3 regions of the Dongia soli genome follow, and region 1 is predicted to be linked to each of the others. Evidence: predicted binding sites of a transcription regulator. Region 1 holds the regulator's gene; each other region holds the start of a gene.
What was found. Region 1 encodes LexA, which represses DNA repair genes until DNA is damaged. Its sites were predicted from a motif close to ATGTTCTANTTTGGTTC; they were not measured.
Positions count from the first base shown of each region.

Region 1 (10,801 bases):
TCGTTGCTGGCGTAGTAACCGACTTGGCTGCCGGTGTCCGTTTGGCGGCCGAGGCCATCGATACCGGCAAAGCACGCAAGGTGCTTGATCATCTCGTCCAAGTGACGAACACCGTCGGAGATAAAGCATGAGTGACGTCTTAGCAAAAATCTGTGCCGATAAACGTGAGCATATTGAAGCTTGCCGGCGGGAACGATCGCTGGCCACGGTGACTGCCGCAGCCGCTGAACGCAACCGACTTGATCCACCGCGGGGTTTTGCCAAGGCCCTGCGCCGCAACGCGCAGGCGGGCGCCTTCGCCTTGATCGCCGAGATCAAGAAAGCATCGCCGTCGAAAGGTCTCATCCGGGCGGATTTCGATCCACCGAAGCTCGCCCTCGCTTATCTCGCTGGCGGCGCTACCTGTCTGTCCATCCTGACCGACAAGCCTTATTTCCAGGGCGACGACAGCTATATAGATGCGGCCCGCAAAGTGGTGCCCCTGCCCGCCTTGCGCAAGGATTTCATGCTCGACCCCTATCAGATCGCCGAAGCCCGGGCGATCGGCGCGGATTGCATCCTGCTGATCATGGCGGCCCTGAGCGATGCCCAGGCGGCGGAACTCGAAACCGCGGCGTTCGATCTGGGGATGGATGTGCTGGTGGAAGTTCATAACGCCGCTGAGATGGAGCGGGCGCTGAAGCTGAAATCGCCTTTGATCGGCGTCAACAATCGCAATCTGAAAACGCTTACTGTCGATCTGGCCACCACCGAGGAACTTGCCCGCATGGTGCCCGGCGATCGCTTGCTGGTGGCGGAAAGCGGCCTTTATGCGACCGCCGATCTCGAACGCATGGCCAAGGTCGGGGCACGCGCCTTCCTGGTCGGCGAATCCCTGATGCGCCAGGCCGACGTGACCGAGGCGACCCGGACATTGCTCGGCACCCATGCGCCGCGTGCAGCCTGAGCCAGGATCTACCGGACTGAAGTGATGAGCGGCTTTACGCATTTCGATGCCGAGGGCAAGGCCCGTATGGTCGATGTCTCCGACAAGGCCGAGACGGAACGAAGCGCCACGGCCAAGGGCCGCATTCTGATGCAGCCCGAAACCGTGGCGCTGATCCGCGCTGGCGGCGTCAAGAAAGGTGATGTGCTCTCGGTCGCACGTCTGGCCGGTATCATGGGTGCTAAAAGAACACCCGATCTTATCCCGCTGTGCCATCCCCTTGCGCTGAGTTCGGTTAAGGTCGATCTGACGCTCGATGAGGGCAACAACGCAGTCGAGATTACTGCTACCTGCAAATTGGTCGGCCGCACGGGCGTCGAAATGGAAGCGCTCACGGCGGTCTCCATCGCTGCGCTGACGGTCTATGACATGTGCAAGGCGGCGGACCGCGGCATGACCATCACCGATATCCGCCTCACGCATAAAAGCGGTGGGAAATCCGGCACCTTCGAGGCCGCGTGATGCTATCGGTCGATGAAGCCAGGGCCCGCATTCTCTCTGCCTTCGAATCACTCGGCACCGAACAGGTCGGGTTGGAAAATGCGCTGGGCCGCGTGCTCGCCGAACCGGTGGCGGCGCGCCTAACCCAGCCAGCCAAGGCCGTTTCGGCAATGGACGGCTATGCCGTGCGCAGCACCGATCTGGGCGCCCAGTCGGTTTCTTTGCGCGTCACCATGGAGATCCCGGCCGGCCATGCGCCACAGCGGCCGATTGAAGCCGGAGAAGCGGCCCGTATCTTTACCGGCGCCATGCTGCCGGAGGGGGCCGATAGCGTCGTCATCCAGGAAAACGCGATACGTGCTGGCGATACCGTTGCACTGACGGATCCGCGTTTTCGCAATGGCCAGCATGTCCGCCAAGGCGGCCTGGATTTTAAATCCGGAGATATCGGCTTGTCGCCGGGACGCTGCCTCACCGCCCGCGACATCGGCTTTGCGGCGGCCATGAATTGGCCGTGGCTCACCGTCACCCGGCGGCCGCGCGTCGCCATTCTTTCGACCGGCGATGAATTGGTGAATCCTGGCGAGGCCTTGTCGCCAGGCAAGATCGTGGCGTCCAACGGCTATACCCTCGCCGCCCTCGCAGCCGCAAGTGGCGCCCAGGTGCTCAATCTCGGCAATGCGCCCGATCAACCGGAGCGTCTCTCGGCCATGATCGATGGCGCGCGTGGCTGCGATCTTCTGGTGACGATCGGCGGTGCGTCGGTTGGCGACTATGATTTGGTCCAACGGATCCTGCAGGAAAAAGGCATTCAGCTCGATTTCTGGAAAATCGCCATGCGGCCGGGCAAGCCGGTGATGTTCGGTCGGCTCGGTGATTTGAAGGTCATCGGCCTGCCCGGCAATCCGACATCGGCTCTGGTGACGGCGCTGCTTTTCGTGCGCCCGGCCATCGCTCGCATGCTGGGTCAGGAGGATCGGATAGCAACCGAATATGCCGCGCTTGGCCGCGACCTGCCGGCGAATGATCTGCGCCAGGATTATCTGCGGGCCAGCCTGACGCGCGATGAGGATGGTCGCCTGATCGCCACGCCTTTCAACCTTCAGGACAGTTCACTGATCAGCCTGCTCGCCAAGGCCGACGCGTTGGTCCTTCGTCCGCCCCATGCTCCCGCCGCAGTTACCGGTAGCGAAGTCGAAATCATCCGCTTGGGCGGGGGTGCCGTCAGCCTTTAGAGGCCTCCAAGGCGGCCTTGACCTTTCCCCGGAACTAAACTAGAACATACCATATGTTGTTGCTTTGTTCTCGGAGTCCAAACGACATCGAAGGACGACGCGCTCAAGAGTTACATGCTAAAGGGCCGACAAAGGAGCTCGAATGCTGACGCGCAAACAGCGGGAACTGCTGCAGTTCATTCAGGAACGGCTGGCCGATACCGGGATCTCCCCTTCCTTCGATGAAATGAAGGAAGCGCTTGGGCTTAAGTCGAAATCCGGGGTGCATCGGCTGATCACCGGACTGGAGGAACGCGGCTTCATCCGGCGCCTGCCACACCGCGCCCGCGCCCTGGAAATCATGCGGCTGGCGGAAGATCAGCGGAAGGCGCCGGTCGCTGCGAAGCCGGCCAAGGAAGAGCGCGTGAAGGACGACCGCCGCGGCTTTGCTCCGAATGTCATCCATGGGGATTTCACGCCGTCGATCTCCGGCGCCGTCGTCGCCTCGGCCAGCCAGACGGTGCAGTTGCCGCTTTATGGCAAGATCGCGGCCGGTACACCGATCGAGGCTTTGCGTGACAATGCCGCCGGCATCGATGTGCCGCCGGCTTTGCTCGGTCGCGGCGAGCATTACGCCCTTACGGTTGAAGGCGATTCAATGGTTGATGCCGGTATCCAAGATGGCGATACGGTGGTGATCGAACGCTGCGAGACGGCCGAGAATGGCACCATCGTGGTGGCCTTGATCGACAATAATGAGGTGACCCTGAAGCGACTGCGCCGCAAAGGCGATTCAATCGCCTTGGAACCGGCCAACCAGGCGCATAAAACCCGCATCTTCGGCCCGGATCGCGTCCGTATCCAAGGTCGCCTGATCGGATTGATGCGCCGTTATTGAGGTAAACGGGGCCGTCGGCAACATCCGACGGCCGGTTTGCGACGGCTCAGGCTTTAGTCGCCGGCATCGTCACCACCGGGCGGGTCTTCGTTCTCCGAAGCCATGCTGCCTGATGCCGACCGTTGGTCTTCATCAATACCGATTAGCTGATAAGCGGACCAAGGGCGCTTGCCAATCGATGCGGCAACACTGTCGATTTGAACTGCGCCGTTTTCAATCCTCAAGGTCATAGCACCGGAGCTTCGAAAGATCCGGCGGTCGATTATTGTTGCTGCATTCCCAGGCGGGCAGCGGACCCAGCGCTGGGGCACGATGATCAGATCCGCCGCGGTACAATCGACTGGACTTGGAACGCGGCCCAGGTCGAAGAAAAAGCGCCGCCCTGCGATCTCACCTTCACACATGTCAGGATAGCTGCAGCTAATCCAGTTCTGTGTCGTTGCCAACTTTTCGAAGGTTGCGCTCTTATCCTGCCCGACACGTCGCAGCCACGTCTCGCGAACCAGCTTTTCGCTGCGATTGCTGGAAACGCCCAATTGTCCATCGGGCCCTCGCATTGCCAGCAACCGGCCCGATGCAGAAATAAACACATCCGGCACTGGTTGGATAAAGATTGAAATCACCATCAAGGCAAAGCCGGCCAAACCCAGTGCGCGTGCTTTTCCTTTGCCCAAGCAGAGCCACAAAAAGCCGGTCGTCGCGGCAATGAGGCCCCATGACGGCATGGTTGGAATCGCCGTGACCGCTTGCGGCCAATCCTGCACCGTATGAGCAACCCATAAGACCGCCGCGCAGCCCCAGCCAAGGACATGGAGGGCCGGTCCATCTAGCCCCAACGGCATGAGCAATAGAGCGATGACCGCCGCCGGCATGATCAGGAAACCGGTGATTGGCACCGCCAGCATATTAGCGGCAATGCCATAGAACTGCAGACGATTGAAATGATAGAGGCCGAAGGGCGCTGTGGCGAGGCTCGCCGCCAGGCTACTCAGCACCATGGTCGCGAGCCAGAATAACCCTTGGCCACCATAAGATAGCACGCGTCCACCAATATCTGCCGGCGGCGCAGTCACGCGGCGGCGCAGTGACAGAAGCGGTTGCCGGAGAGCATCGAAAACAGCGACCAGAGCCAGCACCGCAGCGAAAGACATCTGAAAGCTGGGGCCGATCAGGCTTTCGGGCTGCCAGAGCAACAGCATGATCGCCGACCAGGCAACCAGGCGCAGGGAAATCGGCGAACGGTCCAGCAAGATGGCACCGAAAACGATGCCGGTCATGATGACGGAACGCTGCGTCGGCACGGTTGCCCCGGCAAGGATGGCGTAAAAGAAAGCGCCCGCGAGCGCCATGACCGCCGCCCATTTCTTGATGGGGGCTCGCAAGGCGAGCCAGGGGAAAAGCGCCAGCAGGAACCGTGTGGAGAAGAACATCAATCCGGCCGCCAGGCTGATATGCAGTCCGGAAATGGACAGCAGATGAGCCAAACCGGAATCTCGCATCGCATCGAGATCTGCCTTGCGCAACGCCGTTTGATTACCGACGACCAATGCAATCGCCAATGCACCAGGCGGCCCCGGCAGGACAGCGGAAATACGATCGCCAATCCTCTGGCGCAGCGTATCCGCCCAATCGTCGTAGGTGTCAAAAAAGCTGGTCGCTTGTCGGCCTTCAGCAGATTCCTGCTTGAAGGCGCGGAAGGCAAAGCCGGTTCCATCCAGGCCATCGAAGAATGCCTGGCGGCGGAAATCGTAAGCGCCTGGTGCCGGAGGCGGCGAAGGTGGACGCAAATCAGCCCGCAGCCGGACCCAATCGCCCGGAACGATATCGCCAACGGGACGCAGAACCGTGATCCGCAATGAAAAAGGCTCTGCGCCGTCATCTTCCGCATCGTGCCCGAGAAAAGCCGGCGACAGTGTCAGACGCAATCCGTTCGGCAACGGCTCGGTCCTGGCAACACGGCCGCTGACATAGGCGCCCGGCAGATCTTCGGCGAGCATATGCGGGGTTGCTGATAAAGTGCGATAGGTCATGTCGGCAAAGCCGAGGCAAAGCACGCCAAAAAACAGCGCTGGCCAGAATAGGATGCGGGCATGTGCGGACAGACCGAAAAAGATGGCGCCGCCAAAACCCAAGGCACAGAAGATAGCGGGCAGCCAGAGCGGCGGTTCAACCGGCAAAGAGAAGTAGCAAGCGATCCCACAGCCGAGGACGACGGCCAACCAGCACGGCCAGTTTTCGCGCTGGGCGACGATCTGGCCATGGCCTATCGCCAGCAATGATACCGCGCGCATGATGGCTGAAATCCTCCCGCCAAAGCTGTAGCAAATGCGATCCAGTCGCGCCACAGCCAGTTGCCACGCCCGGGCAAAAATATGCTAAGACCGTCGCAATCCTTCACCTGACAAAGCATGATCCCACCCATGACCGTCGTTACCCGTTTCGCCCCCTCACCCACCGGTTTCCTGCATATCGGCGGTGCCCGCACGGCCCTTTTCAACTGGCTTTATGCCAAGCATCACGGCGGTGTCTTCCGCTTGCGTATCGAAGATACCGACCGTGTGCGATCCACCGAAGCTGCCATCGAAGCGATCATCGATGGTTTGAAATGGCTCGGTCTCGATTGGGACGACGAAACGGTGTTCCAGTTTGCCCGCGCCGGGCGTCACGCAGAGGTCGCCCATCAAATGCTGGCGGCCGGCAAAGCCTATTATTGCTATTGCACGCCCGAGGAACTGGAGCAGATGCGTGAGGCCGCCCGGGCGGCCGGCAAACCCATCCGTTATGACGGTCGGTGGCGAGATCGAGATCCCAAGGACGCGCTGGCCGGCGTCAAACCGGTGGTTCGCCTGAAGGCGCCCACCACGGGGGAAACCGTCCTGACCGATCAGGTGCAAGGCGAGGTACGCGTCGCCAATGAGCAGCTCGACGACATGGTGTTGCTGCGCGGCGACGGAACGCCGACTTACATGCTGTCGGTCGTGGTGGACGATCATGACATGAGCATCACCAATGTGATCCGTGGCGATGACCATCTCACCAACACTTTCAGGCAGATGCAGATCTACCAGTCGATGGGATGGGATTGCCCGAGCTTTGCCCATATCCCACTCATCCACGGTCCCGACGGGGCGAAGTTGTCGAAGCGCCACGGCGCCCTCGGTGTCGATGCTTATCGCGACCTTGGCTATCTGCCCGCGGCACTGCGGAATTATCTGATGCGCCTCGGCTGGTCCCATGGCGATGACGAAATCATTTCGACCCGGCAAGCGATCGAATGGTTCGACCTTCCCGCAGTGGGCCGCTCGGCCTCGCGTTTCGACTATGCAAAACTCGACAATCTCAACGCGCATTACCTGCGTGAAACCGACGATCGGGAGCTTGCCGTCGATATTGCGGCCCGTCTCGGCGTCGCCGGCGACAACGCAGCCACCGAGCGCTTAGTAAAAGGCATGCCCGGGCTCAAAGCTCGCGCGAAGACGTTGAAGGAATTGGCAGAGAATGCCGCCTTCTATATCGCCGAGCGGCCATTGCCGATGGCAGACAAAGCAAAGGCGCTGCTGACGGCGGAAGCTGTCGGCTTACTGACAAAGCTGCATGCTGAACTCACGCACCTCACTGAATGGACCGCTGCGGCAATTGAAGCTGCGGTGCGGCAATTCGTCGACACCAATAGCGTCAAATTGGGACAGGTCGCCCAGCCGTTGCGTGCGGCGCTCACCGGGTCGACAACATCTCCCGGTATGTTCGAGGTGATGGAAGTGCTGGGAAAAGAGGAGTGCCTCGGGCGCCTATCGGATGTTTTTTTGACCGTTCACTGACGATCGACGAGTCTATTGCAGTGCGAAAAATGGGTCATGACGCGTTAACCTTTCCCGTGCTAGCCTAGGGGCGCAGGTAAAAAAACGACTTTATCTCAGGCCCGCTCGGGCCAGTTCACCATAAGTGATGAGGATCTCATGGCGCAGCGTAAATCCGGCACAGGCAAATCTGGTGCGGCTAAATCCGGCAAGACGGCTAAGTTGGCTAAGTCGAAGCAATCTGCGAAAGCATCTGCCACAGCTAAGCCGTTGCGCATTGTTGATTCCGGCATCAAACCGGCTGCACCGAAAACCTATGCTTCTGTCGCCGTGAAGGATAACCAAGGCACCAATTGGGAACTGCCGCTGCTCAAGGGTACGCTGGGTCCTGATGTCATCGATGTTCGCAAGCTCTATACGGAGCATGGCGTCTTTACCTACGATCCGGGCTATGGTTCCACCGGGTCAACCGCCTCGGCCATCACCTATATCGATGGCGAAGAAGGCATACTGATGCATCGCGGGTATCGGATCGAAGAACTGGCGAAGCACAGCGATTTCATGGAAGTCTGCTATCTTCTGCTGGAAGGCGAATTGCCGAATGCGAAGCAAAAGGCCGAGTTCCAGCATCAAATCACCTATCACACGATGCTGCACGAGCAGATAGCATCCTTCTATCGCGGCTTCCGCCGTGATGCGCATCCGATGGCCGTGATGGTCGGTGTGGTCGGTGCTCTCTCCGCGTTCTATCACGACAGCACCGATATCCACGATCCGTATCAGCGGATGATCGCGTCCTATCGCTTGATCGCCAAGGTGCCGACGATCGCTGCGATGGCGTATAAGTATTCAGTCGGTCAGCCTTTCGTTTACCCGCGCAACGACCTCAATTATGCGGAAAACTTCCTGCGCATGACTTTCGCGGTGCCGGCCGAGGAATACAAGATCGATCCGGTGGTCGCGAAGGCGATGGATCGCATCTTCATTCTCCATGCCGATCACGAGCAGAATGCGTCGACCTCGACGGTCCGCATCGCCGGCTCGTCGGGCGCCAATCCCTTCGCCTGTATCGCCGCGGGCATCGCCTGCCTTTGGGGCCCCGCTCATGGGGGTGCCAACGAAGCAGTGCTGTCGATGCTGCATGAAATCGGCTCGGTCGACCGCATTCCCGAATACATCAAGCGCGCGAAATCGAAGGATGATAATTTCCGCCTGATGGGTTTCGGCCATCGCGTTTATAAAAACTATGACCCCCGTGCCACGGTGATGCGCGAATCCTGCCACGAAGTGCTGGACGCGCTCGGCAAGCGTAATGAGCCGCTCCTGGCCCTCGCCATGGAACTCGAGCGGATCGCCTTGGAAGACGACTATTTCGTCTCCCACAAACTGTTCCCGAACGTCGATTTCTATTCGGGGATCATCCTGCAAGCGATCGGTTTCCCCACCTCGATGTTCACCGTGCTGTTCGCCGTGGCCCGCACGGTCGGCTGGGTCGCCCAGTGGAAGGAAATGATCGAAGATCCGACACAGCGGATCGGCCGTCCGCGCCAGCTTTACACCGGCTATGGCGAACGTCCCTTCCTGCCGCTCAACAAGCGTAAATGATACCTAATTCCCAGCGAGCCTATATCGAACACACGGCGCGCTGGGAAACAGACCTGTCATAGAAAAACCCCCGCTGTCATCGGCGGGGGTTTTTACATTCTGCTGTTAATGTGAAGCTTCGATCAGTTCGATCTTGTAGCCATCCGGGTCTTCGATAAACGCAATAACCGAACCGCCATGCTTCATCGGTCCAGGCGGACGCGGTATCTTCACGCCCTCTTTCTCCAACTGATTACACACGCCGTAAATATCGGGCACGTGGATAGCCAGATGGCCAAAGGCCGAACCCAATTGGTATGGTTCCTTCTGGCCCCAGTTGTGAGTGAGTTCGATTACCGCATTGTCGTCTTCATTACCGTAACCGACAAAGGCCAGGGTGAATTCGCCGCTCGGATAATCCTTCCGGCGCATCAGCTTCATGCCGAGCAGGCGCGTGTAAAAATCGATCGATTTCTCGAGATCGAACACCCGGATCATCGTATGAGCCAGGCGGAAATCACCTGTGCTTTTCGACTTTGCTGCTTCTGACATCGGCCTCTCCTCTCCGGATCAGTCCCGGATCATCGCGGCGAAGGTTGCTTCCGCCACAATCTGGTCATTGACTTTCGCCTCGCCAATAAACTTCCACACCGGGCCACGATTGCGGTCTTTGCGAACATGAATGCGGATCTGGTCGCCCGGCACAACGGGACGACGGAACCGCGCATTGTCGACGCTCATGAAATAGACCAGCTTGCCTTCAAAAGCTGCACCCAATGTGTGAACGACGAGAACGGCCGCCGTCTGGGCCATGGCTTCGATGATCAACACGCCCGGCATGACCGGATCCGTGGGGAAATGTCCCTGGAACACGGCTTCGTTCATCGATACGTTTTTGATACCGACGGCACCGACGTCGCTTACCATATCTTCAACGCGATCGATCATCAGGAATGGAAAGCGATGGGGGATCATTCGCATGATCCCCTTGGCATCCACCGATATTCCCTGCTGCACGTCTGTTTCGCTCATCTGCACACCGATCAGGTTATGCTTAGAACTTCACTGACGGCAGCTTTGTATTGAGCTGGGTGACAACATCGTTGGTGATATCCACCGCACCCGGCGCCCAAGCCACCGTATCCCGGTACAATACCAGGGAGATCTTCTTCTGTGCGGCGATCTGCTTCACGATGACAAAGGCGGCGTCCTGAAGTTGGCCAAGGGCCCTTTGCACGGATTCATCGAGGCTGCGACCCTTATTCTGGACTTCCACCCGCAGGGCTTCACCCTGCTTGTTCATAGCCGCAACCTTGCTCTGATAATCCTGCGGTGTGATGGAAGCGCGCTGCTGTTCGAGCTGCTGACGCTGTTTGATCAAGGTTTCTTGCCGCTTCTGGATGTCGCCCTGGACTTGCTGGCGGCGCTGGTCAACGGCTGCACGCAATCCCTTGCCGGCGGTGGATTGCGACATGATCTTCTCGCGGTCGATCACCGCGATGACAACCGGCTCGCCGCCGGCAGCCTGCGCTTGAGCTTGGAGGGGTGCAACGCTCACGCCGATTGCAGCTCCCCCGCAGAGAACCGCCATCAAGGCCAAAGTGTAAAAATATTTACCGAACATACGCACGATAGATACTCCAAATATAGAAGTTAGAACTGGGTGCCGACACTGAAGCTGAACAATTCAGTCTCGTCTTTCGAATCTTTACGCATCGGCACAGCAAGATCCACCGCCAAAGGACCGAAGGGTGATACCCAGGTCAGGCCAAGGCCGGCAGAGACACGGATCATGCCGGAGTCGTCGACATCGACGTTACTATGCGGATCCGTACCCGTCACCGTGCCGAAATCCGAGAAAACGCGACCGCGGATCTGATAC
Region 1 covers NZ_JAXCLW010000002.1:604,518-615,318, reverse strand. The annotation lists gene trpD (anthranilate phosphoribosyltransferase) at 1-131, shown strand, start outside; gene trpC (indole-3-glycerol phosphate synthase TrpC) at 128-946, shown strand; gene moaC (cyclic pyranopterin monophosphate synthase MoaC) at 971-1,447, shown strand; gene SMD27_RS09330 (molybdopterin molybdotransferase MoeA) at 1,447-2,661, shown strand; gene lexA (transcriptional repressor LexA) at 2,804-3,538, shown strand; gene SMD27_RS09320 (ComEC/Rec2 family competence protein) at 3,592-5,829, opposite strand; gene gltX (glutamate--tRNA ligase) at 5,959-7,356, shown strand; gene gltA (citrate synthase) at 7,495-8,940, shown strand; gene gloA (lactoylglutathione lyase) at 9,046-9,471, opposite strand; gene fabZ (3-hydroxyacyl-ACP dehydratase FabZ) at 9,490-9,951, opposite strand; gene SMD27_RS09295 (OmpH family outer membrane protein) at 9,974-10,543, opposite strand; gene bamA (outer membrane protein assembly factor BamA) at 10,573-10,801, opposite strand, start outside.

Region 2 (10,801 bases), 410 kb from region 1:
CAGGGAGCGTGCCGCTACCACTGCTGCTTTCACGCGGTCCAAGGCGATGTCGAGAGGATAAATTGGCTCTTCGGGCCGGCCTGTCGCATCCTCAATCGACCCGCCGACCAGGCCGACGCCGGCCGCAAGGCGAATGGTTTCGGCACAGACGTCAGGTGCGTCGCCGAAGCAGTTCTCCAGATCGGCGCTGACCGGCAGATCGCTCGCGGCGACGATAGCTCGGGCATTTTCCAGCGATTGCTCGCGCGTCATCGATCCATCGGGCTGCCCCAGCGTGAAGGCAGCGCCGGCGCTGGTGGTCGCGAGGGCGAGATATCCGAAATGCGCTAGGACTCGGGCGCTACCCGCATCCCAGGCATTGGGTATGATGAATGCACTGGACTGTTCATGCAGCGTCTTGAAAGCAGCGGCCTTGCTGGCTTGTGCGGTCATCGTCCGTTCCTCTGTTATTCTGCGGAATGGGGCGGTATCGGTCAGGGCGGTCTAGCCAAAGAGGGGCAGTTAACATAACGTGCTCGACATTTCAGGCGCTTGCAGTCTCACGATCGCAGGTAGTGTAGCAGAATGAAAATAATCTGGGAGCAATAGATGACGACAATTACTGTGCCGGCGTCTCAGGGGCGCGCCGTGCGGGTTGCCAAAGGGCAGAAGCTACGTATCACCACCCCGAAGGGAGCTCAGGCGGCCGACTTTTTCGCTTTCAATGCTGAGAATGTCGGTGAATGGCTATCCTGTCCACATACTTGGGTCACGAGTTTCTGCATTAAGCCGCGAGAGGGCGATGTCTTCCTGTCACGTTTCCGGCGGCCGATGCTGCGTTTCGTCAAGGACGGCGCAAATGGCGTTCACGACATGATGATCGCCGCCTGCGACCAGTTCCGTTACGAATTCTTCGGCCATCATCATCCACATGCAAGCTGCTCGGACAATCTGCAGAGCGCCATGCGCCGAGAAGGATATGAGGTTTCCGTCATTCCGCAGCCGGTCAATTTCTTCACCAATACTCAAATCGACGCGCAGTCACGACTGGTTTCTCCGCCCAATCCGGTGGCGCCCGGCGCCTTTGTCGAGATGGAGGCATTGATGGATGTGATCTGCGTCATCTCCTCATGCCCTTTCGATTTGCCAGTTGAAGGCTGGCCGATCAACTCCGCCCAAGGTGTCACCGAACTGCTTCTGGACGTGCAATAGTCTCCTGAGCGACAGTGGCGCCGCGAAAACCTGCGAAAGGGTGGCGATCGGCGGGATTTAGCGCAGGGTTCGTGCCTGTTGAGTTGGGGTTGAGCCTTAGTTGCGTTAAACTCCGCCGCCGGTTGCGACTCGGCAGTTGGGGGCAGAGCACAGGGATGGGCAGTCAAGCTGTAAAAACGGCTGATCTGGGAGCGGCGAGACTCCCTAAAATGGCGTTTCGGCTGGCTGATGGCGCAGCCAGGTATTGTGCACGGTCATTCTCTGCCCTTTCTGCAGTTGTTAGGCCAGGCTTGGTCATCCCACTGCTGTCCTTGGTTTGCAAAGAGGCCTCGGCGCAAGAGCCGACAACGACCATCCCGCCCGCGACACCATTGACCGTTCCGTTGCAAACCGCGCCCATCCCGGCAGGCCTTTTCGGTTTCAGTTATCTCCAGATTGCTCTGGCTGTAGCAGCGCTAATCGTTCTCGCACTTCTGGTCAGTATCTGGCGCACAAGACGTCAGATGGCGCTGTTGCGCGATAGTCTTGATGTGACAAAACGAGCGCGCCAATTGGTCGATTCCAGCGGCCGGGTTCGGTTTACCAACGCTGCCTATAGCAGGATTTTTCCAACAATCGACGTGCCGCTGATCAGCACGCTGAGCAGCCTGATCGCTGCTGGTTCCGACGCCGCTCGTAAGCTCCAGCAACTGACGCTCAGCCTGGAACAGACCGGGCAGGGAAGGGCCGATATCGATGTCATCATGCAGTTCGGCGACCGCGAAATTCTCGACGTCTCGGCCTGTCAGCTTCATGGCTTCAGCGGCTTCGTTCTCTGGAGCCTCGATATCGTCACCGAGCGGCGGCAAATTGAGGAATATATCCGCTCGGACCACGAAAAATTTGCCGATCTGGTCGAGCATGCACCGATCGGCTTCTACTCCGTCGATGAAAACGGCGCATTCCAGTTCGTCAATGAGACCCTGGAAAACTGGCTCGACTTGCCAAGCGACGAGAACGGCGTTTTCACCGTGAAACTGCACGATCTCGTCGTCGGCGCGTTGCCGCCGGGCACGCCATCCTACAGCCCTTTTGCCGATCCGGCCGCACGTTCCGGCGAGGTGATGCTGCGTCGCCCCAACGGGCAAGTGATGCAGGCCTATATCCGTCATGCCGTTGCAGCCGTTCAAGCGGGCGGCAAGCGAACGGCAATCCGTACCCGTTCGGTCGTGCATGACCTGTCACGGGAACAGGAACTGGAACGGGCCCTGCAGGTTTCGGAACAATACTTCCAGCGCTTCTTTGAAGAGGCACCGACCGGTATTGCGCTGATCGATACGGCTGGGCGGATCGAGCAGGCAAATCGCGCCTTCCAACAATTGGCCGATGCCGGCAATTGGCGCGACGCGCCGATGATCGAGCTGGTTCATCCTGACGATCGCGGCGCGGTGACAGAGCACTTCAGCGCGGTGCTCGATAACAGCCGTCCGCTGACGCCGCTGACGGTGCGTCTCGCGGGGCAGGCGCAGCACAGCGTCACCATTTTCGCCTCTCGACGAGACGACAAGGAAGGCAAGTCGCTGGGCATCATCGCGCATTTCATCGATGCAACGGAACAGAAACGCCTTGAAGTGCAGTTTGCACAGTCGCAGAAGATGCAGGCTGTCGGCCTGCTGGCCGGCGGTATCGCCCATGACTTCAACAATCTGCTCACGGCGATGATCGGCTTCTGTGACCTGCTTCTGCTGCGCCACCGCGCTGGCGATCAATCCTTCGCTGATATCATGCAAATCAAGCAGAATGCCAATCGCGCCGCCAATCTAGTCCGACAGCTCCTGGCATTCTCCCGGCAGCAGACATTGCAGCCGCGGGTTCTCTCCATCACCGATGTCCTGGCGGAGCTCTCGCATCTGTTGCGCCGGCTGATCGGCGAGAACATCGAACTCAATATGGTGCATGGCCGTGACCTGCGGCCGGTTCGCGTCGATCAAGGGCAGCTCGAACAGGTCATCATCAACCTGGCCGTCAATGCGCGCGACGCAATGCCCAATGGCGGCAATCTCACCATCCGCACGGAGAACATCACCACAGCAGAACCGCTGCAACGCGGCGCCGAAGTGATGCCGGTCGGTAATTATGTGCTGATCGAAATGAAAGACAGCGGCACCGGCATTCCGGCCGAAATCATCGACCGCATCTTCGAACCCTTCTTCTCCACGAAGGCTGTTGGATCAGGCACCGGTCTCGGCCTCTCGACCGTCTATGGCATCGTCCGGCAAACCGGCGGTTTCGTTTTTGTCGATAGTTGGCCGGGCGCGGGGGCCGCTTTCCGGATCTATTTGCCGCAGCATATGGCTGCGGCCGGAGGTGATGCCAAGATAGATGCGAGCGAGGAAGCGCCGCGCGATCTCACCGGCATCGGCACCATTCTGCTGGTCGAGGACGAGGATGCGGTTCGCCTGTTCAGCGCCCGGGCCCTGCGCAATAAGGGATATCAGGTGCTGGAGGCCCGGAGCGGCGAGGCGGCCCTGGAAATCCTTAATGAGCATCTTGAGGAGGTGAATCTCATCATCAGCGATGTGGTGATGCCGCGCATGGATGGGCCGGAGCTGATCAAAGAGGTGCGGGCACGCCGGTCGAATATGCCGGTGATCTTCATTTCGGGCTATGCCGAAGACGCTTTCCGCCGACGAGTCGATGCCGGCGAGGAGGCTCATTTCCTCCTGAAGCCCTTTACCTTGAAGCAGCTCGCCGCCAAGGTGAAGGAAGTTCTCGACCAAGGATAGTGGTTCGTCCTGTACCGCCTTGTTTCACAAGGGAAATATGCCATATGTTCCGGTTTTGATCTTTTCGCTTTACGGTGAGAACAAAGTGTGTACTATGGGCGCCATCGATCAGCTTTGAAGGCCTGCCGGCCGATACCAGCGGGCAATCGTTGTCAGGGCCGAAACGCTGTGGTCTAAGTGGAGGGCGCTATGTCGCAGAATGTGGTTCGTATCGCCGACAGGGATGGAATGGACAAGAATAAGGCTTTAGACGCAGCTCTGGCGCAGATTGAACGCGCCTTCGGTAAAGGCTCGATCATGCGCTTGGGCCAGCGCGAGAATGCCGTCGAGACGGAAGCGGTTTCCACCGGTTCGCTGGGCCTCGACATCGCCCTGGGGATCGGCGGCCTGCCGCGCGGCCGTATCATCGAAGTATATGGTCCGGAAAGCTCCGGTAAGACGACCCTTGCCTTGCAGGTGGTTGCTGAAGCGCAGAAAGTTGGCGGGGCTTGCGCCTTCGTCGATGCCGAACACGCGCTCGATCCGGCCTATGCCGCCAAGCTCGGCGTCAATGTCGATGATCTGCTGATCTCGCAGCCCGATGCCGGCGAACAGGCGCTGGAAATTGCCGATACCCTGGTCCGGTCTGGCGCCATCGACGTGCTCGTGATCGATTCCGTGGCGGCCCTGGTGCCGCGCGCGGAATTGGAAGGCGAGATGGGTGATTCCCATGTGGGCCTGCAGGCGCGGTTGATGAGCCAGGCTTTGCGCAAGCTGACCGGCTCGATTTCGCGTTCGCGCTGCATGGTGATCTTCATCAACCAGATCCGCATGAAGATCGGCGTGATGTTCGGTAATCCGGAAACCACGACCGGCGGTAATGCATTGAAATTCTATGCCTCGGTTCGCCTCGATATCCGCCGTATCGGCGCCATCAAGGACAAGGAAACTGTGGTCGGCAACCAGACCCGGGTCAAGGTGGTGAAAAACAAGGTGGCGCCGCCGTTCCGCGTGGTCGAATTCGACATCATGTATGGCGAAGGCATTTCGAAGACCGGTGAGTTGATCGATCTTGGTGTTGCCGCCAATGTGGTCGAGAAATCGGGTGCCTGGTTCTCCTATAGCGGCCAGCGTATCGGCCAAGGCCGTGAGAATGCCAAGGCGTTCCTCCGCGACAATCCGCAGATAGCCGCCGAAATCGAGGCGAAGATCCGGCAGAATGCCGGCTTGGTCGCCGGCGCCATGCTGGATAAGGCTGGCAACAGCGGCAGCGAGGACGAGGAATAACGAGTTTCGCCGCTCAAGCGGCTGAATGAGGCGGTTCGCCGAGGGGCGACCACCTCGCCATATCAGTTCTCTCCGGGGGCGTGGATACGGGTAACCGTGCCACGCCCCAAGCTTATCTGCATCCTTGAGCGGTTCCGCGGCTCCGGTTGTGAGTGAGCGCCCTTTGCCGGTCCGGTCGCCGGTTACAGCCTTCGAACAGTACTATCGGAGAGAGGGGGGCGCGCGAAATTTGCCCGGTTTCCCTCAATCTCCTTGTCGCGACGCGGAAAAACAGAAATAGTCACTTTTTGCGCCGCAAGACAGGCGACCCTCTGCATATAGGTCTGGATAGCCAGGGATATATGTCAGGGCCTGGACCCGGCTTGCTCGCAACCCGATATCTACACAGGAATATGGCTCTCCGGGCCGATTGAACCATCACCTCAGACCGACGATTGCTGGATCGACCGATAATGCAGACCGCGAATGATATCCGCCGCACATTCCTGGATTACTTCCGGAAGGAGGGGCACGAAATTGTGCCGTCCAGTCCGCTGGTGCCTCGAAATGACCCGACATTGATGTTCACCAATGCCGGCATGGTCCAGTTCAAGAACGTCTTTACCGGGGCCGAGAAGCGGGATTACGTGCGGGCCGCGACAGCACAGAAATGCGTCCGCGCCGGCGGCAAGCATAACGACCTGGAAAATGTGGGCTATACGGCGCGGCATCATACCTTCTTTGAAATGCTGGGGAATTTTTCCTTCGGCGATTATTTCAAAGAGCGGGCGATCGATCTGGCCTGGCGCCTGATCACCAAGGAATTCGGCCTTTCCAAGGACAAGCTGCTGGTCACGGTCTATCACCAGGACGACGAAGCCTTCGGCCTCTGGCAGAAGATTGCCGGCCTGTCGGACGACCGCATCATCCGCATTCCGACCTCGGATAATTTCTGGGCGATGGGCGATACCGGCCCCTGCGGTCCGTGTTCGGAAATTTTCTATGACCACGGGTCCTCGATTCCCGGCGGCCCGCCGGGCAGTCCGGATGAAGACGGCGACCGGTTCATCGAGATCTGGAACCTGGTCTTCATGCAGTTCGAACAATTGACCAAGGATGAGCGGGTCAACCTGCCGCGCCCCTCGATCGATACTGGCATGGGGCTGGAACGCTTGGCCGCAGTGCTGCAGGGCAAGCACGACAATTACGATATCGATTTGATGCGGGCCTTGATCGAGGCTTCGGCGGCGGCATCGGGCACCGATCCGGACGGTCCTTTAAAGGTATCACATCGGGTCATCGCCGATCATTTGCGCTCCTGCAGCTTCCTGGTGGCGGACGGCGTCCTGCCGGCCAATGAAGGCCGCGGCTATGTGCTGCGCAGGATCATGCGCCGGGCGATGCGCCATGCCCACAAGCTCGGTTGCCAGGAGCCGCTGATGTGGCGTCTGGTGCCGGCACTGATCGCCCAGATGGGGCAGGCCTATCCGGAACTGATCCGCGCCGAAGCGGTGATCACCGAAACCTTCAAGCTCGAAGAAAGCCGCTTCAAACAAATGCTGGATCGCGGCCTCCGCCTGCTCGACGACGAGACGTCGAAGCTGGGCCAGGGACAGAAGCTGTCGGGCGATGGTGCCTTCAAGCTGTATGACACGTTCGGCTTCCCGCTCGATCTGACGGAAGACATTCTGCGCGGTCAGGACCGCAGCGTCGACAAGGCAGGCTTCGATGCGGCCATGGAACGCCAGCGCGAAACCGCCCGCAAAGCCTGGTCGGGTTCGGGCGAAGCGGCAACCGAGGCGGTCTGGTTCAATCTGCGCGAAAAGCTCGGCGCCAGCGATTTCCTCGGCTATGCCACGGAACGCGCTGAAGGGCAGATCATCGGCATGTTGAAGAACGGCCAGGAAATCGAAAAGGCTTCGGCCGGTGATGAGATTGCGCTGATTGCCAACCAGACACCGTTCTACGGTGAATCCGGTGGCCAGATGGGTGATACCGGCACGATCGTCACGGCGGGGGGCGGTGAAATTGCCGTCGGCGATACGCTGAAAAAGCTCGGCGACATGCTGGTGCATTTCGGCAAGGTCACCAGAGGGACGGTATCGCGCGGGGAAGCGGCCGAGTTCAAAGTCGATGGCAAGCGGCGAGCGGCGTTGCGGGCGCATCATTCGGCGACCCATCTGCTGCATGAAGCCTTGCGCCGGCGTCTCGGCGCGCATGTGACGCAGAAGGGCTCGCTGGTCGCGCCCGATCGGCTGCGTTTCGACTTCAGCCATCCACGCGCGCTGAGCAGCGAAGACATCGCCGCCGTGGAACAGGAGGTCAATGATCGTATCCGCAAGAACGCGCCGGTCGAGACCCATCTGATGACGCCGGATGCGGCGATCGAAGCCGGTGCCTTGGCGTTGTTTGGCGAAAAATACGGCGAGGAAGTGCGGGTCGTCTCCATGGGCGGCCGACATGAGGATGAAGCAAAGAACTTCTCGACCGAACTTTGTGGCGGCACGCATGTCCGCCGGACCGGCGATATCGGCCTCTTCAAGATCGTCAGCGAAGGCGCCGTGGCTTCGGGCGTGCGGCGTATCGAGGCGATGACGGGTGCGGCGGCCGAAGCCTATGTGGCCGAACAGCAGCGGCAGCTCAATGAAGCGGCGGCGGCGTTGAAGACACTTCCTGGTGATCTTGCCAGCCGTATCGTTTCGCTGGTCGAGGAAAAGAAAAAGCTGGAACGCGACCTGACCGAAGCGCGCAAGGCGGCTGCCATTGCCGGTGCCGGTGGGGGGAACGCATCGACCGGGACCAAGGATGTCAATGGTGTCGCCTTTGCCGCCCGTGTCCTGAAGGACGTGCCAGCAAAAGAGCTGAAAGGTATGGCTGACGAGTTGAAGAAGCAGATCGGCTCCGGCGTGGTCGTGCTGATCTCCGATGATGCTGGGAAAGCGTCGATCGTGGTCGGCGTCACGTCGGATTTGACCGGCAAGGTGAGCGCCGTGGATCTGGTCAAGACGGGTAGCGCGGCTTTGGGCGGACAAGGCGGTGGTGGCCGTCCCGACATGGCCCAGGCCGGCGGCCCGGATGCCAGCAAAGCCGAGGACGCCTTGTCAGCTATCGAAAAGGCGATCGGCGGGACCGCCCAGGCTGCCTGATTTCAGGTCGTCGCGCATAACGGTTGAAGATGATTTCATCCCCTCTTCGGCGCCTGCCATGTCAGGCTGATCGGAGAGGGGATTTCCTTGTCGAGCAGCGGCACTAGCCGTAGGGATAGTCACGCAGATGATCGCTCACCAGATGTGGTTGCCTTTCGCTGTCGTGATCTTCATATCCGGTCTTTACGTATTGCTGTTCCGCCGCCTGTTTCCATATCCCGTCAGCGGCCGTCTCGCTCTATTGGCTTTCGCTGCCAATATCGCCTTCGTCCTTGCCGGCGTGGCGCTCTTTGCCACGACCGGGCTCGGGACCAATCTGACATCGGCCTTGCAGCGGGACCTGCAAGCGGCACACGATCTCCAGGCGTCTCTCTCGCTGGCTTTCATCTATGCGGCCTTGCCCGAAGAGGCTCTGAAAATTGGTATCGTTGCGCTCTTGCTTAAATGCGGTACGTCACGCCTCCGGCATCCGTCAGACGGGTTCCAGCTTCTTTTATCGGCGGCGCTGGGCTTTGCCCTGATCGAAAGCTGCATTTATGTCTATGTCCTCGGCGATCAAGCGGAGTTAAGCCGCAGCCTTCTCGCTTTCGCTTTACTGCGGGGCGCGCTGGGAGCCTTGCTGCATAGTTTATTGGCAATGGTCGCGGGTTATTTCCTGCTGTCTCTCTGGCCAGCCAGGGGGAACCGATGGCTGTGGCTGGCGGCAGCCTATATCGCCGCTGTCATTCTGCACGCCGCCTTCGATGGCAGTCTGCTGAACCTGATTTTCCAGGGCGACGGTGCGACCGATGGTGATGTGACGAGTGGGCTGGAAACAATCGACCCACGCAGTATCGCTGTGCCGGCAGTGGTGTGGATGATCAGCACGGTCGTGCTGGTGATCTTCGGCTTATGGGGCCTTCGGACCGCCTTGCAGCGAACGACCGAAGGGACCATCGCATCGCGCCGTTGGCAATATGCGGGCTTGGCGATGATCATTCTTGCCGCGCTGTTATTCATCGTGCCGGCGAAGCTCACCGCCAGCGAGACTTTCGAGACTGCTTTGGCGCCAGCCTTCGGCGCTATTCTGTTTGTCATCGGCCTGATCATGGCGATGAAGCGGGAGCGGGCAGGGCGATACCCCTCCTAATCAACCGGCCTCGTCATTGACAGTGTGTGCCGCAGTTCCTTAAACTCCCCATCACTGTGCCGCGGGGTGCCTCTTCGACAGAAGTGGGCTGAGATCATACCCGAGGAACCTGATCTGGATCATGCCAGCGAAGGGATTGTTGCACAGGCGGCTTGTGACTTGCCTTTCTTCCGGCCCGTCTTCCGTCTGTCTCCATCCCAAGCTGCGGGATAGGAACGAAAGATGACGGCTGACACTACGGCCAATCTGCCGCAAAACCTGCAAGCGATCAGAGATCGCGCACCGCTTATTCATAACATCACCAATCTGGTCGTTACCAATGTGACGGCCAATGCCTTGCTCGCCTTGGGCGCATCGCCCGCCATGGTCGAAAACACCGATGAGGTGGCCGAGCTGGCGCGGGTTGCGAATGCACTGGTGATCAATTTGGGCACCATCTCCAGCAGCCGGGCCGCCGCCATGCGCATTGGCGCGCGCGCGGCGGTTCAGGCCGGCAAGCCCTGGGTGATGGATCCCGTTGCTGTGGGAGCGCTCGGCTATCGCAGCCGGCTCGCTGCCGAGTTGCTCGCCGAACGACCAACTGTCATTCGCGGCAATGCATCCGAGATCACAGCCCTCGCCGCGATGCAAGGTGGCGGCGTTACAGCCGGTGGCAAAGGTGTCGACAGCACGCTTTCCTCCGCCGCTGCGTTGGAGGAGGCCAAGGGATTGGCCAGCCGGACCGGCGCGATCGTCGTGGTCAGTGGGGCGATGGATTATGTGACCGACGGCAAACGTGTGACCGGCATCGCCAATGGTCATCCGATCATGACACGCGTGACCGGCATGGGTTGTACCGCGACGGCGCTGATCGCACCATTTCTCGCCGTTACACCCGATGCCTTCGCGGCCGCGGTGCAGGCGACCATCGTGATGGGTGTCGCCGGCGATACGGCCATGGAAATGGCAGGCGGGCCCGGTTCGTTCCAAGTCGCTTTCCTCGATGTGCTTTATGCGCTGGAGGGGGAGGAGATCCTTGCCAAAGCGAGGCTGACATGACGCGGCCATCATGCGGTATCGGACACCCAGCTTTCGATCCCTCCCTCTATCTGGTGACCGATCCCGTGCTCTGTGCCGCAGGTGGACTTGCCGAAACCGTGGCAGCAGCGATCGCCGGCGGTGTCACCATGATTCAATATCGCGCGAAGGACCGCGATCTGCGATCCGCCTTGGCTGAAGCCGCCACGCTAGCGGAACTGGCGAAGCAGGCCGGCGTGCCGCTGATCGTCAATGATCGGCTGGATATTGCTTTGGCGGTCGATGCCGACGGGCTTCATGTCGGCCAG
Region 2 covers NZ_JAXCLW010000002.1:197,913-208,713, forward strand. The annotation lists gene SMD27_RS07495 (isocitrate lyase/PEP mutase family protein) at 1-432, opposite strand, end outside; gene SMD27_RS07500 (urea carboxylase-associated family protein) at 589-1,191, shown strand; gene SMD27_RS07505 (hybrid sensor histidine kinase/response regulator) at 1,695-3,956, shown strand; gene recA (recombinase RecA) at 4,146-5,222, shown strand; gene alaS (alanine--tRNA ligase) at 5,675-8,347, shown strand; gene SMD27_RS07520 (PrsW family glutamic-type intramembrane protease) at 8,475-9,476, shown strand; TPP riboswitch at 9,529-9,630, shown strand; gene thiM (hydroxyethylthiazole kinase) at 9,699-10,514, shown strand; gene thiE (thiamine phosphate synthase) at 10,511-10,801, shown strand, end outside.
Region 2: the regulator LexA is predicted to act here: its motif matches at 4,001-4,017, upstream of recA (recombinase RecA).

Region 3 (10,801 bases), on a different contig from region 1:
TGCCCCGTGGCTTGGCGGCAAGAAGCATCTAGCTCAGCGCCTGGTCAATCTGATCGCCGATATCCCGCACAAGACCTATGTCGAGCCTTTCATCGGCATGGGCGGCGTCTTCCTGCGTCGGCATTACGCGCCGCCGGCCGAAGTCATCAACGACATCAATCGTGAATTGGTCACCATGTTCCGGGTGGCGCAGCGGCATCGAGCGGCTTTCATTGAGGCCGTCGATCGCTGGAGCCTGGCCAGCCGCGACGAATTCGATCGGCTCAAACGCACGCCGCCGGATGTGCTGACCGACATCGAGCGGGCGGCCCGATTTCTCTACCTGCAACGCCAGGCCTTCGGCGGCAAGGTGAAGCATCCATCTTTCGGCGTCGATGTCGCCGGCGGATCTCGATTGCGAGCGAGGGCGGCCGTTCGGCACATCGAGGATCTTGGCCGCCGTCTCGAGGGCGTCATCATCGAGTGCCTGCCGTGGCGCGATCTCATCGACCGCTATGATCGTCCGGACACGCTGTTCTATCTCGATCCGCCTTATTGGGGCTGTGAGAGCGACTACGGTTCGGATTTCAAGCGGTCGGATTTCTACGACATGGCCGCCCGGCTCCGGAAGCTGCAGGGCCGGTTCATGCTATCCCTCAACGACGCGAACGGCGTTCGCGAATGCTTCGCCGGGTTTCACTTCATCGAGGTGGAGACGACTTATTCCATGGGGACGAGGGAGCGCGGGGTGGGGCAGAGAGCCGACGAGCTAATCATCACTAAGTCGGGAGGGATTTCGAGCGGACGCCTATTTGACATGACTTAAACAAGATCGGTGCCGGTTTTTTGATCTCGGCAAGTATGCCGGCAGGGCCTCCAGGTCCCTGCCGGTTTCGTTAATTAAACAATAAATTACGGGTTACTTGCGCTTCCTCCGGACAAGAAACGACCAGCACTCGTACCCATACTCATGGGCGTCGAGGACGCGCTGGGAATTCCTTACCCGCCGGTAACGACAATGCACCCAATCCCAGCCTTCGGGGGCCGGTTTCCGGGTATACGTCATTAGCGTATCTCCCGCGGCTATTTGCCTCTTCCCTAAATCGCCCAGTCGTCCTATCTTTAGTCTGCGAAGACTAGGAGGAACTGGGGAAGGGTCCTGCGGTTAGGCCGCTTTCCTTCCGCAGAGTCTGGAATTATTTGGAAGCGAACTGAGATGGCAGTCTTGGTTCGCTTTCGTTTTTAGAAGACCTCCTGCATCGAGAGATTCAGCTGTTTCGTTCTGTGGCGCGCAGCGTCCCTCGATACACCGAACCGATCCATTACTTCGTCGATGTACTTGCATGTTTTAACCAAAATGGCTGGCATTAGCAGGCATCCGCCAAAACAGTTTGCTTGCCACTCTGGATCACAGTTTGTCCGAATTGGCTGATCCCCCATTCGACGGGACAAGAAGCGCTGGGAATGGAGAAGAAGGTGACCGATTTCATGAGCAGCAGTAAATCGGTCACGGCCTTTCCCCTGAGTCACCCCCTCGTACACGTCGTCTCGTAGCCAAATCTCGGAGTCATCGGGAAAGGTCAAACCATGCTGATCTCCCATGGCCGGGCCTTCTTTCACGCGGAATACAAAGTTTTCGAAGATACTTGGAAGGCCAAATTCAAGGACTTTCACCACCGGGAAAAAGTCGACTTTTTCTAGGCCAAGAACTTGGCGCAATTGCCCAGCTACATTCTCGAGCGCAGCCTTAGTTGTCGGCTGCGCCTGAAATGGTCCGTGACTCATTTTTTATCCTTATCGTTGACCAAGATGTTGTGGAGTGCTTTCAGGTCAACTTCGGGCAAGTTGTTAAATCGGCGAGCAAACATTGCCGCCACAGAGCGCTCCATTGGAGAAGCGTCTTCAGGAACCTGAATTTGAAAGACCCTTTGCGATTGCTCTGCCGCAACTCGCAGATCTTCCAGTTGAGCGTCGTTAAGCCCGAGAGCGTTTGCTACGTCATGGATTAGTCCTCCTGGAATTGCTTTTTCCCCCGTTTCCACTGCGGACAAGAAGGCCGGTGAACGGCCGACTTGACCTGCCAAGTCCTTCAGCAGCAGGCCGGCATCGATACGATGCTTCCTGACCGCTTTGCCGAAGGGGGTAAGTTTGGACATGATAATAAGTCTCCTAGAAGAAGGTTGTTTTAGGTTTCTTCCCTCTGGCTCAGATAAACCAGGTTGGGTTAATCTATGCTACCCAGATCAGGATTTCAAGGAAAAAATTAACCTAACCCGGTGAAATCCAGCAACCGCCGATGCATGGGTTCCTGCGATGGCTGTGCATGTTCCTGTGGCCTTTCCGCAGGTGAATGTTATCGTATGCAGATGAAGCCCGTAGGGCACCGGATTGCATCCGAAGGTTGTTTTATGAATAATGGCCAGGCTTGGTTGGGGGGAGTTGGCGATATGGCCGCGAGCCATGTGACGGATGTCATCCGAAAATACGTGAAGCAACGAGAGTCAGATCTTTTTCTTTATAGCGGTCCTATCGAATACACTCACGCCAGTGAATTCGTCGATCTAGTGTGCCGCAAATCTTCTGGAAACAAGCGAGTTTTGCTGTTTTTGACGACGCCTGGTGGGGATCCCCACGCTGCGTACCGGATGATTCGTGCGCTGCGAGCCAGATATTCCACCGTGCGAATTGCCGTTTGCGGTCCCTGCAAAAGTGCGGGAACACTAATGACTATAGGCGCCCACGAGCTCCTTATGTCGGAGACCGGTGAACTTGGTCCTCTCGACGTGCAGCTGACTAAACCTGACGAGTTGATGCCAAACAGCAGCAGTCTGGACATTTTCCAGGCTCTTGCCGTCGCGACCAGCAATGCTTTTGAAGCATTTGAGCAATGCATGGTTGATCTTGTCGGGCACAGCTCAGGCAACATATCTACGAAGACGGCGGCGGAAATTGCTCGCGATTTCGTGGTTGGGTTATATGCGCCGATCACCGGGCAGATTGACCCGGTACGGCTGGGCGAGGTAAGACGCGCCAGCAAAATTGCCCATCAGTATGCCGAAAAGCTTGGTTCACACAATCTTAAGTCCTCTGCCATTGATACTCTGGTGAACGGGTACCCTTCGCACGGGTTTGTGATCGACGCCGAGGAGGCCAAACGCCTCTTCAAAAATGTTTTGGCACTCGATGAAGATGAAAAGGTTATCGCAGGCGGCCTGAAAAGCAAATTGCGACATACGTCCCCGGACGTGTCATTTACGGACTTCGCGGATATTATTTCGCAACCTGAAAAGGAGGCTGACAATGGCGAAAGACCAGATAGAGCAGAGGCTACGCCAACTGTTTCGGGAAGAAATGGCGGAAGCGCGAAAAATGGTGAAAACCCAAGGAAGCAGCCACGAAAGACCGGCTCCCGCGCGAGTACCCGACCAGGCGTCGCCAAAAAAGCCAACGGACATGCGCGTGCCTAAGTATCTCGTGGCAACCAACTAAAAGATGGGACCCGTCGGGTCGAACTGATCGCTTTCGCCACAACCTAGCGAAACGGTCCCCCATAAGATAACTGTTTGCTTGTAACGGTTTCGGCCGCTGTGGGCTTTCCAGTTATTAAAGCTTGATCCTGACCGACCACGCCGCTATTGGGTGATGCCGACTGTGTCCCTTCAACGGCACCATTTCTTCATTAAGAATTGCCATTTCGATAACGGCGATCGACAGCAACGGATCGATGACATGACCCCCAATGAAATTGCCCGGTTGCAGGATTACCTGCGGCGTACTTTCGACAATTCCAAGATTTTCGTCGATCCGCCGGTCAAGAAGGGGGCGACGATCGAGGTCCGCATCGCCGACGAATTCATCGGCGTGCTGCATCGCGATGAGGATGAGGGCGAAGTCTCCTATTCCTTCCAGATGTCGATCCTGGAAGAAGATCTGCCGCCGCTCAGCGCTGTCCAGCAGCAACCCCGCAAGCCGAAGTAATCAATCCGTCACAAACCGTTCAAACCATCTTGCCTTTCCCGGCGTGTCGTGGATCACTCGCGAAAACACGTAGGGGAGGATGAGATGTCGTTCGAACACTGGTTGGCTTTCGCCGCGGCCTCCGCGATCCTGGTAGCGATTCCGGGACCGACGGTTCTGTTGGTGATTTCCTACGCCCTTGGCCATGGCCGGCGCTCGGCGCTGGCGACGGTCGGCGGCGTGGCGCTCGGCGATTTCACCTCGATGACCGCCTCGATGCTGGGGCTCGGCGTTCTCCTGATGGCAACGGCCACCCTCTTCACCGTGTTGAAGTGGGTTGGCGCTGCCTATCTCATCTATCTTGGTATCAAATTGTGGCGGGCGCCGGTCACGGCCGGCGGCCTCGCGGCAACCGATGCGGCGGCGCAACCCTGGCGTATCTTCCTGCATGCCTATGCTGTGACCGCCCTCAATCCGAAGAGCATCATCTTCTTCGTCGCCTTTCTGCCCCAATTCATCGATCAGCATGCACCGATCGTGCCGCAGATGATGATCTTCATGGCGACCTTCCTGATGCTCGCAACCATCAATGCAACCGCTTACGGTTTGATGGCCTCGGCGGCCCGGCGCACCATTCGCCGGCCGTTGGTGCAGCGCCTGGTCAATCGCATCGGTGGCTCGCTGCTGATCGCCGCTGGGCTGTTCACGGTGACATGGCGACGAGTGGCAAGCTGCGCAAGCAATCCGTCATTTTCCTAACCTGAGATTTTATTCCAAATAACGCGCCGTGATGTGCTCCAGATCACGGATTCCTGGATTTGTCGTGAATCCGCGCGCTCCTCTTGGTGCTCTATGCTAGGCTCTTCTTTCTAGCGTACTGCGCTCGAGCAATCGACGGAGGGAACCATGGCGGACACCAAGTGGACGATCCAGGCGCGGGAATTCGCCCACTGCAACTGTGACTACGGCTGTCCCTGCCAGTTCAACGGCCGGCCGACCCATGGCAATTGCCAGGCTATTCTCGGCTTCGAGATTGATCACGGATTTCACGGGACGACACCGCTCGACGGCCTGCGCGTTGCCGCCGTCTTCTCCTGGCCCGGTGCGATCCACGAAGGCAATGGCGCGGTGCAGCCGATCATCGATCGGCGCGCGACCCCGGCGCAGCGTGATGCTCTCTTGCGTATCATCTCCGGCCTCGACACCGAACCCGGCGCCACGGTCTTTCAGGTCTTTTCTGCTACTTTCGAGACGGTGCATGAGCCGATCGATGCGGAGATCGAATTCACGGTCGACATAAACGCGCGCACGGCGCGTCTTTTCGTTGACGGCGTGATCGACTCCCGCGGCGAGCCGATCCGCAATCCGGTGACCGGTGCCGAGCACCGGGCGCTGATCGAATTGCCGAACGGCTTTGAATTCATCCGGGCGGAGACCGGCCGCGGCTGGGCCAATACCGAGGGCGCGATCAAATTGACGATCGCCGATAGCCACAGCCATTTTGCCCATTTGAACCTGACGCAAAGCGGCGTCATGCGTTAGGCGGGATAGGCTGCGATGGTGACACTGACGCTTGAAAACGTCCTACGGCGCGATCGCTGGATCGTCGTGGTTGCGCTTGCTGCCATCGTCATGCTGTCGTGGATCTACATCCTCTCGCTGGTCCTGCAGATGCATGGCCCGGCCACGTCGGATAACATGCCTGGCATGGATATGCCGATGAGCAGCATGCCCGGAATGGATATGTCGGGCCCGAAAATGTCCGGCATGGCGATGGCGGGAATGGATATGCTGGCGACGCCACATCTGGCCGACCAGACGGTTCTGTTCCTGATGTGGGTGGCGATGATGATCGGCATGATGATCCCCGCCGCCGCGCCGATGATCCTGCTTTATGCCCGTGTTGCCCGCAAGGCCGCCGCCCACGGCAAGCCCTTCGCCGCGACCGGATGGTTCGCGGCGGGTTACCTGCTGGTCTGGGCCGCGTTCTCGCTGATTGCGACATTGCTGCAAGGATGGCTGCAACGACATGCCTTTCTGTCGCCCGACATGGCGATCAGCAACCGGTTGTTCGCCGGGTTCCTGTTGATCGCCGCCGGCTTGTTTCAGTGGGGATCGCTCAAGGATGCCTGCCTGTCGCAATGCCGGATGCCGCTGCAATTCATTCAGCAGCACGGCGGTTTCAGCCGGGATGCCGGGGGATCATTGAAGCTCGGCATGTATCACGGCGCTTATTGCGTCGGCTGCTGCTGGGCGCTGATGGCTTTGCTCTTCGTCGGCGGGGTCATGAACATGCTGTGGATTGCCGGCCTCACGATCCTCGTGCTGCTGGAAAAGATCGCGCCATTCGGCCGCAACCTGGCAAAAGCAATTGGCGTTGTCCTGATGCTCTGCGGTGTCGTGGTCCTCGCCACCCGGCTCTGAGGTTTTCTCAATTGGCCTTCAGGTCGGCTGCCGAAAGTCGGTGGATGCGGCCGAAGCCGGCGACATAGAGCGCTTCCAGAAGATTAAAGCGATAGAAGCGGAAATCGCCAAAACCGGCATAAAGCTTCGCTTCCGGGCGCTGCGCAAGATAGGCGTCCCGATCTTCCCCGGCCTCGCTCACGTTGAGGGTGCCAAGCAAGGTGACACGGGGCCCGGTCAAGGGTTCGGCGCGGTCCAGCGTGCCGTCGAAGAGCAGCGAAATATGCTTGTTCTGCTGCAGGTTCTTGGCGTGGTCCGACAAGTCGGAAAGCAGCAGGAGCGGCGCTCCGTCCCGGCCGAGAGCCGGCACCACCAGGGTAACGAAAGGAAAGTCGATATCGAGGCGTGATGTCAGCGTCCCCAGATAGGCACGTTCCGCCACGCGCAGCAATTGGCGGATCTCCCCCGGAATGTCCTGGATGTTTGCTGGTTGAATGTCGGAGCTCATCGAAAGTCCTTCGGCTTAACCTCAAGGTATGACGTGAAGCTTAAACAATGAAGCGCTGACGATATCGCAAAAGCCCGTGATCGCCCCAGGCTTTTGCGACATCCAGTTACCGGGTCGTGACCGTTCAGGCTGCTTTCGCTGCTGGGTAGCGCTTGGCCGGTTCGCTGCGCGACAGATTCGGCATCAGCTTTACGCGGGCAGCCTCGTAGGCCTCCAGATCGGCATTGTCAGGCAGGGCTGGGATGGTGATGAATTCGCCTTGATCGAGCCCGGCCAAGGCGGCGTCCACCATGTCCTCCGCCCGCATCACCATCTCAGCCGGCAAATGGTCGATCGGGGCACCGAGAAGGTCCCAGAACGCGGTTGCGGTGGCGCCGGGTGCGACGGCCTGGATGCGGATGTTCTTATCGGCAAGCTCGTGCTTCAGCGACCGGCTGAAAGCGAGAACGAAGGCCTTGGAAGCGCCGTAAACGCCATTCAGCAATTCGGGCGCGATGGCAACCACCGAGGCGATGTTGACGATTGTACCGCCGCTCCTGGCGACGAAACCGGGAACTGCGGCATAGGTCAGCCGGGTCAGTGCCGTGATGTTCAGGTCGATCATATTGGTCATTTTGTCGATATCGGCATCAAGCAGCTGTGCCGTGGCGCCGAAGCCGGCATTGTTGATCAGCAAGGTGATGCTGGAATCGGTGCGGAGCACATTTTCCACCCGCGCCAGATCAGACTTGGCGCTGAGATCGGCGGCAATTACTTCGATCGTGCGTCCGGTTTCATCGGCAAGACGGCGGGCCAGATCATCGAGGCGCGGGCGGTTGCGCGCCACCAGGATCAGGTTATAGCCACGGCGCGCCAGCCGGTCGGCATAGATTGCGCCGATACCGCTGGAAGCGCCGGTGATCAGGGCAGTGCCATTCTGGGAAGACGAGGTCATATAGGTTCTCCGGTTGAAGGAGCCAGCGAGGTGGCTCCTGGATAACCTATGCCCGATCGCCCATGTCTTAAATGTCATATATACAACCTTTTGGGACATATTCGCGTTAGGTCGAAGCATGCAAGTCATCGGTTTCGTCATTTTTCCGAAGTTCCAGGTGCTGGGCTTCGCCGTGGTGACCGCTTTCGAGGTAGCCAATGTGGTCGTCGGGGAGGCGATCTATGACTTGCGGCTGCTCTCGGAGCAGGGCGGCCTGATTCGGTCTTCAGCCGGCTTCGCGGTGGAAACGGAGGCTTTCGGATCGACCGCCGTGACGGAGGCGCAGTTCGATACCATCATCATCGGTGCTGGCATGCAGGTGGAAGCGACGACGCCGGGTCTACTGGATTTCGTGCGGGATGCGGCGCTGACATCCCGCCGCGTCGCCGCGCCCTGTATCGGCGCCTTTACCCTGGCCGAGGCCGGCCTCCTCGATGGCCGCCGGGCGACCACCCATTGGGCTTTCGCCCGCGAGCTGCAAACTCGGTTTCCCCGCTTGAAGGTCGAGGAAGACCGCATTTTCATCATCGACGGGCCGATCTGGACCTCGGCCGGCATGACCGCCGGCATCGATCTCGCTTTGGCGATGATCGAGAAGGATCTCGGCGCCGACATCGCGCGCGCGGTCGCCCGCAATCTGGTGGTCTATCATCGGCGCGCGGGCGGCCAGTCGCAGTTCTCCGCTTTGCTGGAGCTGGAACCGAAATCCGACCGCATTCAGCAGGCCTTGGATTACGCTAAGAAAAACCTGAAACAGCCGCTGAGCGTCGAGGAACTGGCGGCGGTCGCCCATCTCAGCCCGCGCCAGTTCAGCCGCGCTTTCCGCACTGAAACCGGTCAGTCCCCGGCCAAGGCAGTGGAGAATCTCCGGGTCGAGACCGCGCGCTTGCTGATGGAACAGGGGCGCCTGTCGATGGATGTGATCGCCGATGAAACCGGTTTTGCCGACCGCGAACGCATGCGGCGGGCCTTCCTGCGCGCCTTCGGTCAGCCGCCACAAACCGTCCGGCGCAACGCAAGATTGTCGCCTTGACGAAGTTTTTGTCGATTGATCAATGAGTTAGCTTGTGCGACCTATCTGCGTCGTCCGCTAAATACTGCAATTTCGCCCAAATTCCGTCATACTGCGGGCCGATCTTGGCAGCACGGGGCGGAAACGCTATCAGTTGGGCCAAGAAGGAGTATGCGCCAATGCCGCAGACCATTGCGCTTGTCGATGACGATCGCAATATCCTCACCTCAGTGTCGATGACATTGGAGGCCGAGGGATTCGCCGTGCGAACCTATACCGACGGGGCGGAGGCGCTGCGGGCGCTGTCCAGCCAGCCGGTCGATCTCGCCGTTCTCGACATCAAGATGCCGCGCATGGATGGCATGGAGCTTTTGGAAAAGCTCCGGCGCAGCAGCGACGTTCCCGTCATTTTCCTGACCTCGAAAGACGACGAGGTGGATGAATTGATGGGCCTGCGCATGGGTGCGGACGATTACATCAAGAAGCCCTTTTCGCAGCGTCTGCTGATCGAACGCATTCGCACCCTGCTGCGCCGCGAACTCAGTCGCGGCGGTGTGGGCGAGAAGCCCGGCGAAGCGGCGCTGATCCGTGGAAGTCTGATGCTCGATCCGACCCGCCATCTCTGCACCTGGCAGAACGTGCCGGTAGAATTGACGGTGACGGAGTTTCTGCTGCTGAAGGCGCTCGCGCAGCGGCCGGGACATGTGAAAAGCCGCGACCAGTTGATGGATGCCGCTTATGGCGAGAATATCTATGTCGACGACCGGACGATCGACAGCCATATCAAGCGGCTGCGCAAGAAGTTCAAGGCGGTCGATGACAGCTTCAATCAGATCGAAACGCTCTATGGCGTTGGCTATCGCTACAAGGATGCTTAGCGAGGCGGCCGATAGCGGGCCATTGCGGCCATGACGGATTTCGCGCCAGACGATCTGTCGCCGGAAAATCGTTCACGGCCGTCTGGCAACAGGACGTCGCGCGACGGGGTAGGCCCCGGCGTGAATCGCCGCGTCAGTCTCGGCATGCCCGGCGTTCCCTCCACCCTGGCCGATGCCAGCAGCAAGCAAGCCAGGCGACGCTTCCGCTGGTTTAGTTGGTGGAAAGCAGCGGACGAGGTCACGCAGACACCTCCAGCAAGGGCTAACCAGGACGGAAAGGATCAAGGACGGCGAGAGCCCGTCCTGGTCGGTGGCCGCAAACCTCTTGCTGCAGATTATACGAATGTCACCAAGGTCGTGCCTTTACGCGACCGCCGGGATGTGTCCCACCCGGAAGCATCTCCAGCAGAGATGCTGCGCTCCGATCTGCCGCGCCCCGAAAGGCCCGGACGCGGCAGGGAGGAAGTTGACCGTGATTCCGCCGGCGACGAAGCGCAGAAAATGCGGCGTGACAAGACCCGGCCGAGCGCCAGCCATCGCCCGTTATGGCAATCTCCGCTGACGCGCAGAATCCTCGCCGTCAATATGCTGGCTTTGGCCATTCCGATTATCGGTCTGCTCTATCTCGATTCTTATCGCAGCAGCCTGATCCAATCCGAACTGGAATTGCTGCAGACCGAAGGTAAGCTCTTCTCCGGCGCGCTGGCGGCGAGCGGCGTTGCCACTGGTCCTTTGGGTGACGAGCGCCTGGTGCCGGAGACGACACGCCAGACGGTGCGCCGTTTGGTCGATGTCTCGAAAACGCGCGCCCGGTTGTTTGCGCCCGATGGTGCCTTGCTTGCCGATAGTTTCCTCCTCTCCGGTCCGGGCGGCGTGGTCGAAATTCAACCGCTGCCACCCCCGGAACCCGATCACGGTTTCCTCTGGCAGGCCGTCATCCAGGCCTATAACTGGGCCTTGGCATTGTTGCCCAATGGTACGCGTCTCCCGCCCTACAGCGAATCCGCCATCCAGACGGCGGGCGATTATCCCGAAGTGCAGAAGGCGCTCAGCGGCGAGATCGGCACCTTTATCCGCGATGCCGGCAACGG
Region 3 covers NZ_JAXCLW010000001.1:1,247,328-1,258,128, forward strand. The annotation lists gene SMD27_RS05765 (DNA adenine methylase) at 1-805, shown strand, start outside; gene SMD27_RS05770 (ImmA/IrrE family metallo-endopeptidase) at 1,222-1,764, opposite strand; gene SMD27_RS05775 (helix-turn-helix domain-containing protein) at 1,761-2,135, opposite strand; gene SMD27_RS05780 (SDH family Clp fold serine proteinase) at 2,340-3,446, shown strand; gene SMD27_RS05785 (DUF3126 family protein) at 3,709-3,957, shown strand; gene SMD27_RS05790 (LysE family translocator) at 4,042-4,695, shown strand; gene SMD27_RS05795 (DUF1326 domain-containing protein) at 4,843-5,478, shown strand; gene SMD27_RS05800 (DUF2182 domain-containing protein) at 5,494-6,360, shown strand; gene SMD27_RS05805 (pyridoxamine 5'-phosphate oxidase family protein) at 6,368-6,847, opposite strand; gene SMD27_RS05810 (SDR family NAD(P)-dependent oxidoreductase) at 6,972-7,781, opposite strand; gene SMD27_RS05815 (GlxA family transcriptional regulator) at 7,900-8,853, shown strand; gene SMD27_RS05820 (response regulator transcription factor) at 9,012-9,710, shown strand; gene SMD27_RS05825 (stimulus-sensing domain-containing protein) at 9,831-10,801, shown strand, end outside.
Region 3: the regulator LexA is predicted to act here: its motif matches at 2,160-2,176, upstream of SMD27_RS05780 (SDH family Clp fold serine proteinase).